Regions from separate parts of the Lactococcus sp. UBA7128 genome, predicted to be linked through region 1. Evidence: predicted binding sites of a transcription regulator. Region 1 holds the regulator's gene; each other region holds the start of a gene.
What was found. Region 1 encodes CtsR, which represses protease genes until heat stress. Its sites were predicted from a motif close to TTGGTCAAAAAAGGTCAAANA; they were not measured.
Positions count from the first base shown of each region.

Region 2: a site for CtsR is predicted at 1,479-1,499, ahead of B4H39_RS06765 (ATP-dependent Clp protease ATP-binding subunit). Genes of this name have one in related genera too.
Region 3: a site for CtsR is predicted at 2,058-2,078, ahead of clpB (ATP-dependent chaperone ClpB). Genes of this name have one in related genera too.

Region 1 is NZ_DKXK01000064.1:10,286-14,609, reverse strand. It holds gene B4H39_RS07010 (ATP-dependent Clp protease ATP-binding subunit) at 1-2,439, opposite strand, end outside; gene B4H39_RS07005 (CtsR family transcriptional regulator) at 2,429-2,881, opposite strand; gene greA (transcription elongation factor GreA) at 3,129-3,602, opposite strand; gene mltG (endolytic transglycosylase MltG) at 3,626-4,324, opposite strand, start outside.
Region 2 is NZ_DKXK01000061.1:6,690-11,013, forward strand. It holds gene B4H39_RS06765 (ATP-dependent Clp protease ATP-binding subunit) at 1-1,397, opposite strand, end outside; gene rpoD (RNA polymerase sigma factor RpoD) at 1,660-2,883, opposite strand; partial or broken gene B4H39_RS10240 (translation initiation factor IF-2 N-terminal domain-containing protein) at 2,887-3,054, opposite strand; gene dnaG (DNA primase) at 3,076-4,324, opposite strand, start outside.
Region 3 is NZ_DKXK01000060.1:16,923-21,246, reverse strand. It holds gene B4H39_RS06545 (MFS transporter) at 1-79, shown strand, start outside; gene B4H39_RS06540 (HdeD family acid-resistance protein) at 167-697, opposite strand; gene B4H39_RS06535 (Rrf2 family transcriptional regulator) at 839-1,279, shown strand; gene B4H39_RS06530 (NAD(P)-dependent oxidoreductase) at 1,372-2,001, shown strand; gene clpB (ATP-dependent chaperone ClpB) at 2,152-4,324, shown strand, end outside.

The DNA of each region.
Region 1 (4,324 bases):
ATGTATTCTAATTTTTTTATTAGAAGAACCTATAGACACTGTATTCCCTGGCTGAATATCTCCGGTCAGTAATTGTTCACTCAGGAGATCTTCAACTTCTCGTTGGAGCGCTTTACGCAGTGGGCGTGCACCATACTCAGGGTCAAAACCTTTGTCTGCGATGACTTTTAAGGCAGATGGTGTAAACCTCACTTTAATATCTTGCTCTTTTAAGCGCGAAACAAGCGACTTACTCATGATTTTCACAACTTGTTCAATTTCTTTTTCCGTGAGGGAATGGAAGACAATTGTTTCATCTATGCGATTAAGGAATTCAGGGCGGTAGTGTTTCTTTAATTCTTCCATAATCCTAGCCTTCATAGCTGTATAATCTTTTGCGATTGCTTTTGCACAAAAACCAACTGTTTTATCATCCCGAAGCGCTGTCGCTCCAAGGTTGGAGGTCATGATGATAATTGTATTACGAAAATCAACCTTGCGCCCCTTGGTATCTGTAACAAAACCATCATCCAAAATTTGTAGCATAATGTTGAAAATATCTGGATGGGCTTTTTCAATTTCATCAAGTAAGATAACCGAGTAAGGTTTATTACGCACCTGCTCTGTGAGCTGACCCCCTTCATCATATCCCACATATCCCGGAGGAGCGCCAATCAAACGTGAAGTGGAAAACTTTTCCATAAATTCGCTCATGTCTACACGAATCATGTTTTCTTCACTGCCAAAGACGCTCTCAGCCAAGGCCTTGGCAAGCTCTGTCTTACCGACACCTGTAGGACCGAGGAACATAAATGACCCTAGAGGGCGTCTCGTATCAGCAACTCCTGAACGTGCCCGCCGAATTGCGCGAGACACCGCTGTTATGGCTTCTTCTTGTCCAACAACCCGCTTGTGTAACTCTTTTTCAAGATTAATCAAGCGCTCACTTTCTGTTTTCGTCATTTGTTGTAGAGGAATCCCTGTAAGATTTGAAACAACAGCATAAACGTCGCTTTCTTGAACGAGGGGAATATCTTCTTCAGATAACGGAAAATTATCAATCTTACGAACTAATTTCTGAGTGTTTTTTTCAATTTTTTGTGCTTCGAGGATATCAAGAGACACAACCGCAGCTTGTAACTTCCTTTCTTCTTCTTTCAGCTCTGCTTTTAATTCATCCAATTTACTATGGTTTGTCTTACGCGTTATCTTGACTTTTGCCGCCGCTTCATCAAGAAGATCAATGGCCTTGTCTGGCAAACGGCGACTTGGCATGTATCGGTTACTCAGACTTACTGCCCGCTCTAAGGCTCCATCCTCAAACTTGACTGTATGATAAACTTCAAATTTTTCTTTCAGCCCCTGTAAAATGGCAATGGTCTCGTCTTCTGACGGTTCTTCGACATTTATACGCGCAAAGCGGCGCTCCAGAGCTTCGTCCTTTTCGATATATTTCTGGTATTCCTGATAAGTCGTTGCTCCAATAAGCTGAAATTCTCCACGCGCGAGTGCGGGCTTCAAAATATTTGAAGCATCATTTACAGAGTCCATTCCTCCACCAGCTCCGATGATCGTATGGAGTTCATCAATAAACACAATAACATTTTTATCATGGGTTACTTCATCCACAATAGCTGTTAAACGATCCTCAAATTCACCGCGGAACTTCGTACCAGCAACAACCATGGCCATATTTAAAGCCATGATGCGGCTGCCCCGGAGATCAGCAGGCACATCTCCCTGCACCACACGTGTTGCAAAGCCTTCAATAATCGCAGATTTACCTACACCAGGCTCTCCGACTAAGACAGGATTATTTTTAGTACGGCGACTCAAAATATGGATAAGGCGTTCCACTTCACGCGTTCTTCCTATCATTGGATCAAGCCTGCCTTCACGAGCAGCTTTGGTTAAATCTGTGGATACCGTGTCCAATGTGGGCGTTGTCGTGGTTTCTGAAACTTTCCCTGAGAGATTTCTCTTTGAGGCCGGTGTTACAGCTTTCCGACGTTCTGGAACACGTAAATATGCTTTTTGTTCCAGTTTTTTTCGAAGATTTGCAGTATTGATATTCTGCTCCCGTAAAAGTTGTGCCGCAAAGCTCGCTTCGTTAGCCAATACCATGTACAACAGATGTTCCGTTCCCACACGATTTTTATCGTTGTTTTGTGCTAAAACTTTTGCTTGCTCAATAATATTTTCTACTCTTGGGCTAAATTTTATTTCTGATTTTTTTGTTTTGACTTGACTTGAAAAGTCCTCAATGTCGATTAACATCTCTTCTAAATCAAGTTGCTCAGAATTTAATAGGGTAAATGCCAATGAAGAGGGAACTTCAGCCAATGCTGCCAAGAGGTGCGAACTTTCCACCCAGGCATAGTTAAACTTATAGGCATAGTCAATAGACTTCTGAAGTACACGCATGACTTGCGGTGTAAATTCCTTTTCATTAAATTTCATCATCTCGATCCAATCTCTGTAGTATTTTTATCATCATTTTTGCTCTGCAACTGTTAGAAATATCACTATCAACCAGAAGCAACAGGAGAAGATTGCCTTCTCGTTCAGTCAAAATATTTTCATCAAATAAAAGTTGCAAAACATCTTGAGCCATGCTCTCTGTCAAACTTTCTGGCAACTTCTGAATCAAATCAAGCAGAAACTCGTGTTTTGCTGAATAATGATATTTGAATATTTTTATATAACCGCCGCCACCCCGTTTTGACTCTACATCAAAGCCTTTTGACGGTGTGAAGCGTGTTTTAATAACATAGTTAATTTGCGAAGGCACCACATCAAATTGGTTGGCTAAATCTGCACGCTTAATCTCAATCTCACGTGCTTCTTCCAACAGCTTTCGCAAATAAGCTTCGATAATATCTGAAGTATTTTGAGCAGACATAGAACCTCCAATCTTTGACCTTTATTGACTATTATATCGAATTTTTTACTTTTTTACCAAAAATAGTGGTTGGAGCTTCCTTAATAAATAAAAGTATCCTCGAAGGACTGATGAAAAAGTCGAGAAAATCATCTTTCTCGACTTTTTATACAAAATACAAGCAGCACTTACTTATCTTTAAACGGCTTATTTCATTTAAGAAAATATGTCAAATATTTTTCAGCGCCCATCCTATAGAGATAAGTTTTTATTTTACATCCACAATCTTGACTTCGATTTCACCCATAGGTAATGGAATGTTTACAACATCACCTACTTTACGACCAATCAAAGCCTGAGCGATTGGTGACTCATTCGAGATTTTTCCTGCAAACGGGTCTGCTTCAGCAGTACCAACGATTTGATATTCTTCTTCCTCGTCATCACCTACTTCTTGGAAAACTACAGCCTTACCAAGTGCAACTTCATTCTTATCGATATTGGCGTTGTCCACGATTTCAGCGTAACGAATCATTGTTTCCACTGTAGAAATGCGTCCCTCAATAAAAGCTTGCTCATCTTTTGCTGCTTCATATTCTGAATTTTCTGAGAGATCTCCGTAGCTGCGGGCGACTTTGATGCGCTCAACAACTTCTGGACGTTTTACCAATTTAAGGTTATCTAATTCTTGTTCTAGTTTTTCCAGACCTTCTTTGGTCATAGGGAAAGTTTTTTCTACCATTTTTTTATCCTTTTTTAAGTTAATTAATTACCTGCTGCAATCGCGTCATTGACATACTTTTGAACATTTATATTTTGCTCTTCAAGTGTCTGGGCAAAATAAATCTTCCCTTCTGTATCTGCAACAAAGTAGAGATAGTTATTCGCAGTCGGATTTAATACCGCTTTGATTGCCGACAAACTTGGACTGACGATTGGTCCTGGACCAAATCCAGGGTACAAGTATGTATTAAATGGCGAATCTAGTTGTGTATTAATTGCAGCCTGCTGATCAAGTGAAGTATCCTTACCAAGTTTTCCTTCAGCGTAGAAGATACCTGTATTTGAGTCTAAGGTCATGCCCAAATCCCTGCGGTTAAAGAAGACTTGCGCCACATTGCGACGGTCATCATCACTTCTTGCTTCCTTTTCAACAATAGCTGCTAAACTCAGTGTTTCATTAACTGAAAGACCTGCAGCTTCCATTTTATCGTAGAGTGGTTCAAGTTGGGTATTCATTGATGAAAGCATTGTCTGAATCAGACTTTCAACAGTTGTTTTCTTCGTATATTCATAAGTCGCTGGGAAGAGATAACCTTCGAGCTGATACTTCACGCCACTGTCTTTTGCTGGCAAGCTTGCGAGAAGTTTCGGAAACTCTTTTTTCATTTTTTCGATGAAAGCTTGATCTTGAATCACCTTCATGAAGTCTTCTTTACTAAAAGGAGTTTTCTCATCCTTGCT
Region 2 (4,324 bases), on a different contig from region 1:
TTGCCGAGTCCAACACGTGAGCGGCGAACGGCTTTAGAGATTTTATCAATAGCTTCATCTTGACCAATAACATGAGCTTTTAAATCCTCTGCTAAATTAATCAGCTGTGTTTGTTCTTTTTCTTTCAAATCACCAACTGGAATATGTGTTTTCTCTTCAACGATTGCTTCAATATCTTTTTCTGTGATATTGGGCATTTCTGTATCCGAAACCTCATGATTTTGCAATTCGCGTAATTTTGCGATTTGATCCCGAAAATGTGCAGCTTTTTCAAAATCTTCGCGTTTCATCGCTTCTTTTTTCTGTACTTCTGCTTGCTCAATACGTTTCTTTATATCTTCTGCGTCTACAAATTTGAGTGTGAGGTTCTTTTTAGATCCCGCCTCATCAAGCAAATCAATCGCTTTATCTGGTAAGAAACGGTCTTGAATATAACGATTGGACAGATTTACAGCAGCTAAGATAGCCTCATCTGAATATTTCACATGGTGATAATCTTCATAACGTTTTTGAATACCACGCAAAATGGTGATCGTTTCATCTACAGATGGCTCATCAACCCTGACAGGCTGCATACGACGTTCAAGCGCTGCATCTTTTTCTATAATTCTGTATTCATTCAGTGTAGTTGCACCAACAAGTTGAAGCTCACCGCGTGCTAGAGCAGGTTTAAGGATATTTCCAGCATCCATATTTCCTTCTCCTGCAGATCCTGCACCAACAATTTCATGAATTTCATCGATAAAGAGAATGACATCATCACGTTTACGGATCTCATCCATCAATTTTTGCATACGTTCTTCAAATTGTCCACGCACACCTGTCCCTTGAACCAAACTTACAACGTCAAGACGGATAACTTCTTTATTTTGCAATTTTTGTGGCACATCACCATCAACAATTTTCTGAGCAAGTCCTTCAACAACTGCGGTTTTACCAACACCTGGTTCACCAATGAGTACCGGGTTATTTTTTGTCCGGCGATTCAAAATTTCAATAACACGTGTGATTTCTGAGTTGCGGCCGATAACTGGATCGATTTCCCCACGACGTGCAGCATCAGTAATATTAACACCAAATTCCTCTAAAAGTCCTTTAGGCGCTTGCCCTCCACGAGGATTTTGCGGGCCACCAGGACCACGCCGACCTGTCTGAGTAGGTGGCGTCATTGAACGTCCTTGATCATTACCATGTAGCGCTTGAAAAATATCTGGAAATGGATTGAAAGGATCATCATTATTAGAAATATTCGTAGCCCCAGCAAATAGGCTTTCCTGACCACCTGATTTCATAATCTGATAACAGTTTTGACATAAATCAACTTGCTTACGCTGCCCATTCACATTGGTGTAAAGGTGAATGGTTGCTTCATTTATCTTACAGTTTTGGCAGAGCATATCTTTCTCCTTTGTGATAATATCTTTTCTATTTCTTTGCTTTTCATTAATTTAAGAATCATGTCTGACTTCTCACCTTTTAGTCTGACCTTTTTTGACCTTTAGTATTTTTATTATATCACTTCTAGAAAATTTATCAAATGTTTTGTCCGATTAAAAGTAATTGTTTTAACTTTTGAAATGGCTGAAGTCTCCAAATAAAGATGCCATATATCGTGAGTTAAAACACCCTCGGTTTCTTTCCGAGAGTGTTTCTGTAGAACTACATAAAGTCACGCAATGGTTTGCTGCGACGTGGGTGACGTAATTTTTTAATTGCTTTCGCTTCAATTTGACGGATGCGTTCACGTGTCACTTTAAATTGTTTGCCAACATCTTCAAGTGTGTGCATACGTCCATCATCGAGTCCAAAACGCATACGCAATACGTTTTCTTCACGATCCGTCAAGGTATCCATAACCTCATCAAGTTGTTCGCGAAGCAAGATGCGGTTCGTATAATCCACTGGACTTTCAATCACATCGTCTTCAATGAAATCTCCTAGGTGTGAATCGTCTTCTTCACCGATAGGTGTTTCCAATGATACAGGCTCTTGCGCAATCTTCAAGACTTCACGAACCTTATCAGGGGTCATGTGTAATTCTTTACCGATTTCCTCTGGTAATGGATCGCGTCCCAGCTCTTGTAAAAGATTACGCTGCACACGGATTAACTTGTTGATGGTTTCAACCATGTGGACAGGTATACGAATCGTACGCGCCTGATCAGCAATGGCACGTGTAATAGCTTGACGAATCCACCATGTCGCATAAGTTGAGAATTTGAAACCTTTAGTATGGTCAAATTTGTCCACAGCCTTCATTAGACCCATATTTCCTTCTTGGATCAGATCCAAGAATTGCATACCACGTCCAGAATAACGTTTCGCAATCGAAACAACCAAACGCAAGTTGGCCTCTGCAAGCATTTGTTTAGCGAACTCTGCTTCATCTCCACCCGCAACGATAGCTTCTGCAAGTTTTGTTTCTTCTTCAAGCGAAATCAAAGGATAACGTCCGATTTCTTTAAGGTACATACGAACTGGATCATCAATACGGACATTTGTCACGATTTCATCCATCGCATTATCATCTAGCTTTTCTTCCTCTTCAGCTTGCAAAGCCAGGGGACTTGGATTTCCTTCCTTATCAACAATTGAAATTCCTGCATCTTGGATTTGTTGAAGTAAATCTTCAATAGCTTCTGCTTCCAAGCCAAACTTAACAACTAACTCATCCGTAATTTCATCATCTAGAGCTTCTTCCAGTGGTTTACGCTTTGTGATATAATCTGACACTGCCTTATCAAATGCTTTGCTGTCAAATGTATCAGTGTCTTGAATAGCCTTCTTATCTGCTTTTTCTTTAACAGAAGTAACCTGTTTAGAATCTTTTTTTCGCAACTCAGAAACATCAACTTTTTCGACAATAATTGGCTTGAAGTCCATTGCTTTAAGGAGTTTTTCTTCTTCAGCCTCGAAAATAGAACTTGAGTGAGATTTAACTCCCATACCAAGTTCTTGTGCTTTTGCAATTAAAGCTTTATTAGTAATTCCAGTTTCTTTTGCAATTTGACTGATTCTTTTCTTAGTATTACTTGCCAATTTAATCCTCCTCAATGAACAATATAAGCAGCTGGCTCATATTTTTTTCTTCTGATTAATAATTTGGATTGTGAGCTCTAGCTCACGTTCTTTGTTTCCCAATTTTTGGGCATTCTCTAATTGTTTTTGTAGTTCACTGAACTTTATTTGTTCCATTTCCTTAGCAAAAACAACTACCAAATCTTCCAGCTCTTGACTGCTTGTCTCATCTGGTAAATCTAAACTTAAAATTTGATAAAATAAATTTTTCTCCTCCGCATCTAATGACGTGCCAAAGTGAGAAGGATCAATTTCGTCAAAACTCATAGCTTCAAGTATGATTTTTTCAAAAAGATTTTGATAACGTTGGTGGACAAACCGAAAAGTTTCATCGTCCGCAAACTTCTGAAGAACATTCTGATGATAAATCATTCGATTCAAAAGCTGCTCTTCAGCTCGTTCACTTCTCGATAGATGGGGAAGCTGCGGGTGGGCAGGAGCAATTACTTCTTGCTGATGAAGAGGAAAACTTTCATAGTATTCATGCTCCCCTGATATAAATCCAGGATCCGGATAATTCGAAAATTGTTCCTCATCAAAGTTTTCAAAACTCTCTTCAAAATTTCCAGTTTCTGCCCTTGATTTAAGGACGTTTTCACGCTTTAAATTGACAGATTGCTCTACTTGATTATACTCGAAATCAGGTAAAATCTCAACTAATTTTCTTATAAAGGCATCTTGCGCCGTAATCGATGGAACCCTTGCAATTACTGGAGCCATTTGCTCAATAAAATCCAGCTGATTTTGTAAATTCGAAAGGTTCTCAGGCTTGAGATAGTCAATCAAGAACTCTGTAGGTTGTACTCTACCGTTTTCCATAAGATTGGCCAATGCTTCTGATGAATATTTTTTACTGTAGTCATCGGGATCTAAGCCCTCTGGAACACGTACAATCTGTGTTTTATTCTCACCTATCAGGTCAATCGCTTTATATATCGCATTTTGTCCTGCATTGTCACCATCATATATGAGCACGTAATTTTTAGCTATTTTCCTCAAACGTTTAACATGTTTATCAGTCAAAGCCGTTCCCATGGTTGCCACGACATTAAATATTCCAGCCTTATGTGCTGCAATAACATCCATAAAACCTTCCATCAAATAAACTTCACGTGTCTTTGAAATAGTAGGCTTAGCCTTATCGAGATTATAAAGCTCATATGACTTGTCAAAAATACTTGTTGCACTTGTATTAATGTACTTTGCCTTGCTTGTGTCACCTTCTTGCCACTTTCTCCCAGAGAAA
Region 3 (4,324 bases), on a different contig from region 1:
TATTTCAGCGATTATTTTACTCGGAACCGGAATACTATCAATGCTTATGACCCGTAAGAGAAAGCAAGCAGATTTTTAAAAAAGCATTGAGTCATAAACTGCAAAAGACGAGAATAAAGCATAAAAAAAGGAACCGCTTAAACATTAGCGATTCCTTTTTTTATAATTACCATGTAAAGTAATGAACGAGCTTAAAGATACCAAGGACAAGTATAACTATACCGAGGAGCGTCCAAAGTGCTATTGCACCCCATAGTGGCGTAAGCAAAAGCATGAAACCTGCAACTACACTTAAAACCCCAGAGAGAATAGTCCACGGTTTAGAGGGTGAATAAGGCACATAACTAAAAGATACAAAGCCTTCTGTTATCCAAGTAAAGCCCACTAAAATTCCGATAATAATAAATAAAGTGGCTGTAGCAGCTGCTAGATTAATCAATGAAAACAGTCCTGCAATCACGTAAATTGTTCCTAAAAGAAAATGTCCAAATCTAGACCAAAAATTTTCATTCATCAGTGAGAAAATAGAAACAAGATAAAAAATCCCGATTAAAATAAAAGAAATTCCAATCAAAACAGTTCCTACCTGCGCTGTACGCCCTGGCCAGAAGAGAATAAGCAAGCCAATAAGTGTTGAAATTAAGCCGTTTATTCCGACATTTTTACGTAGCCTTTTTGAAAAATTTTCAGAAAACATTTTAATACCCCTTTCTTTTCTGATAACTTAATTATAACTTATTTTGTTTAAAGAGTGGGAAATTGATGCAATTGTTTTATTATTGACATTCTCAGAGAGGAGAATTATACTTAAAGTAAGTCAAGCGTTTAAGGAGAAAAAATGCAAATATCAAGCCGCTTTACCATTGCTCTTCATATTTTTGCTTGTATCCATACATATGAAGGAGAGCGCAAGATAACCAGCGATTTTCTGGCAAGCAGTATCAATGTCAATCCAGTCATCATCAGAAAAGTACTTCAACAATTAAAAGCCAAAGAACTGGTAACAGTGGTTCGAGGAAGTGGAGGGACAAGAATTGCAAAGCCGATCGAAGAAATAAGTTTATTTGATGTTTATGAAGCAGTTGAGGCTGTGAGTCAAAAAGGTCTTTTTCATTTTCATGAACATCCTAACTTAGATTGTTCTGTGGGGAAAAATATTCATCAGGTTCTTGATGTTAAACTCGACATGATTCAAAACGCCATGGAAGAACAAATGAAAACGATAGGTCTGCAGGAAGTTCTTAGGGATATTGAGCATTGTATAGCGATAAATCCTTAAAAAAACTGAATAATTGACTTTTTCTGTAGGCTTATATAAAATTAACTTGTAACAAAAGGAATTACAACGAAAATGATAGTGGAGGTTAATTTATGAAATTAGCAGTAGTTGCAGCAAATGGCAAAGTTGGCCGTCTAATTGTACAAGAGGCAACAGATAGAGGAATAGATGTCACAGCTATTGTCAGGAGCGAGAACAAAACAGCAGCTCAGTCAGTACTGGAAAAAGACTTATTTGATTTGACTAAAGAAGATGTCAAAGATTTTGATGTTATTATTGATGCTTTTGGTATTTGGGCTGAAGACAGTCTTGAACAGCATACAGCTTCGGTTCAGCATCTTGCAGATTTAGTGGAAAATACAGACAAACGATTGCTGGTTGTCGGTGGTGCAGGAAGTTTGTATCTTAATCCAGAACATAGCCTTCAACTTTATCAGTCAGAGAACTTTCCAGAAGCTTTTAAACCTTTGACTGCCGCTATGGCTGAATCTTTGGCGGCACTAAGAAAACGAGATAATGTTAAGTGGACTTACGTGAGTCCAGCAATTGACTTCCGACCAGAGGGAGAAAAGACAGGGGACTATGTTGTTGCTGGTGAAGAACTCACATTGAATGCCAAGGACGAAAGTATTATCAGTTATGCGGACTACGCTAAAGCGATGATTAATATTGCTCTTGAGGAAAATTATGTTGGACAACGCATCAGTGTTTTTCAAAAATAAAAAGGGGTTTTCTTGAAAAATCCTTTTTATTTTTACATAGAAAATAGCGAACAAAATGTTTGACCTTTACTGACCAAAGGGGTATAATTAAGAGGTAGTAAGAAAAATGAGAAAATTACTATATTAATATGAAATGAATCGAGGTGCATTATGGACATCGAAAAAATGACAACAAGTATGCAAAAATCACTTTATGAAGCGCAACAAATTGCGCAAACTCGCCATCATCAAGTGATCGAAATTCCACATTTATGGCGAATCTTTGTAGAACCCAATAGTTTTGCTTATAATTTTTACAAAGATCTAGGCATCAATATTGATGAATTTACAAAAATTATTGAAAATGAAATAGATAAAATTTCTTCTGTTGAAGGAAGTAACATTACTTATGGTCAAAACATAAGCTCAGATCTTTTTAGCCTTTTTAGTGCAGCAGATAAGATTGCTAAGGAAATGGGAGACGAGTACCTTTCAACGGAGATTGTACTGCTAGCACTTTTTGACTTAAAGAAAAATCCTTTAACAAAATATTTAGTCAGCCATGGACTTAATAAGGAAAAAACAAAATTAGCAATTGAAAACTTACGTGGAGGTGATAAAGTGACAAATCAAAACGCAGAAGATACATACAAAGCACTTGAAAAATATGGCGTTGATCTTGTTGCTCAGGTAAAAGCAGGCAAACAAGACCCCGTCATCGGACGTGACGAAGAAATTCGTGATATTATTCGTGTCTTGTCACGCAAGACAAAAAACAATCCCGTACTTATCGGTGAGCCTGGTGTTGGTAAAACAGCTATCGTTGAAGGACTTGCTCAACGTATCGTACGAAAAGACGTTCCAGAAAATCTAAAAGATAAAACGGTCTTTTCACTTGATATGGGTGCGCTTATTGCCGGTGCCAAATACCGTGGTGAGTTTGAAGAACGTCTGAAAGCTGTACTGAATGAAGTTAAAAAATCAGACGGTCAGATTATCCTCTTTATTGACGAGTTGCACACCATTGTAGGAGCAGGTAAAACGGAAGGTTCAATGGATGCTGGTAACCTTTTGAAGCCAATGCTTGCTCGGGGAGAACTCCATCTTATCGGTGCTACAACTTTGGATGAATACCGGAAATATATGGAAACTGACAAGGCTTTGGAACGCCGTTTCCAAAAAGTCTTGGTTACAGAGCCAACAGTTGAAGATACAATTTCTATCCTTCGTGGTTTGAAAGAACGTTTTGAAATTCACCACGGTGTAACCATTCATGATAATGCCTTAGTTGCCGCAGCAACGCTTTCAAACCGCTATATTACAGACCGTTTTCTTCCTGATAAAGCGATTGACTTGGTGGATGAAGCCAGCGCAACTATTCGTGTCGAAATGAACTCTTTACCTACAGAGCTCGACCAAGCCAATCGTCGTCTCATGCAATTGGAAATCGAAGAAGCAGCGCTTAAAAAAGAAAATGATGATGCTTCTAAGAAACGTTTGAATATTATCCGTGAAGAGATTGCTGAATTACGTGAAGAAAACAACCAGCTTAAGGCACAATGGGAAGCTGAAAAGAAGGAAATCGGTAATATTTCTGAAAAAAGAAATGAACTGGAACGTGCCCGTCATGAACTTGAAGAAGCACAAAACGATGGCGATTTTGAAAAAGCGGCTGCATTGCGCTATGGTAAAATTCCTGAAATCGAAAAATCACTGAAAGACCTTGAAAGTAAAGCAAAATCAGATGATCTCAGTCTGGTACAAGAATCTGTTACTGAAGAGCAAATTGCTGAAGTGGTTGGTCGTATGACAGGGATTCCTGTAACGAAACTAGTGGCAGGGGAACGTGAAAAGCTGCTTCATCTGCCAGACACCTTGCACCAACGTGTTGTTGGGCAAGATGAAGCGGTAGAAGCTGTGTCCGATGCGATTATTCGTGCGCGTGCAGGAATCCAGGATCCTAACCGTCCTCTAGGTTCATTCCTCTTTTTAGGTCCAACTGGTGTTGGTAAAACAGAACTGGCTAAAGCTTTAGCTGAAAATCTATTCGACTCCGAAGAACATATGGTTCGGATTGATATGAGTGAGTATATGGAAAAGCATAGCGTTTCACGCCTTGTTGGAGCTCCTCCGGGATATGTCGGTCATGATGAAGGGGGACAATTGACTGAAGCTGTTCGCCGCAATCCTTATACGATTATCCTGCTTGATGAAATTGAGAAGGCGCATCCAGATGTTTTCAATATTCTTTTGCAAGTTCTGGATGATGGTCGTTTGACTGATTCGAAAGGTGTCTTGGTTGACTTTAAGAACACTGTCTTGATTATGACATCAAATGTTGGTT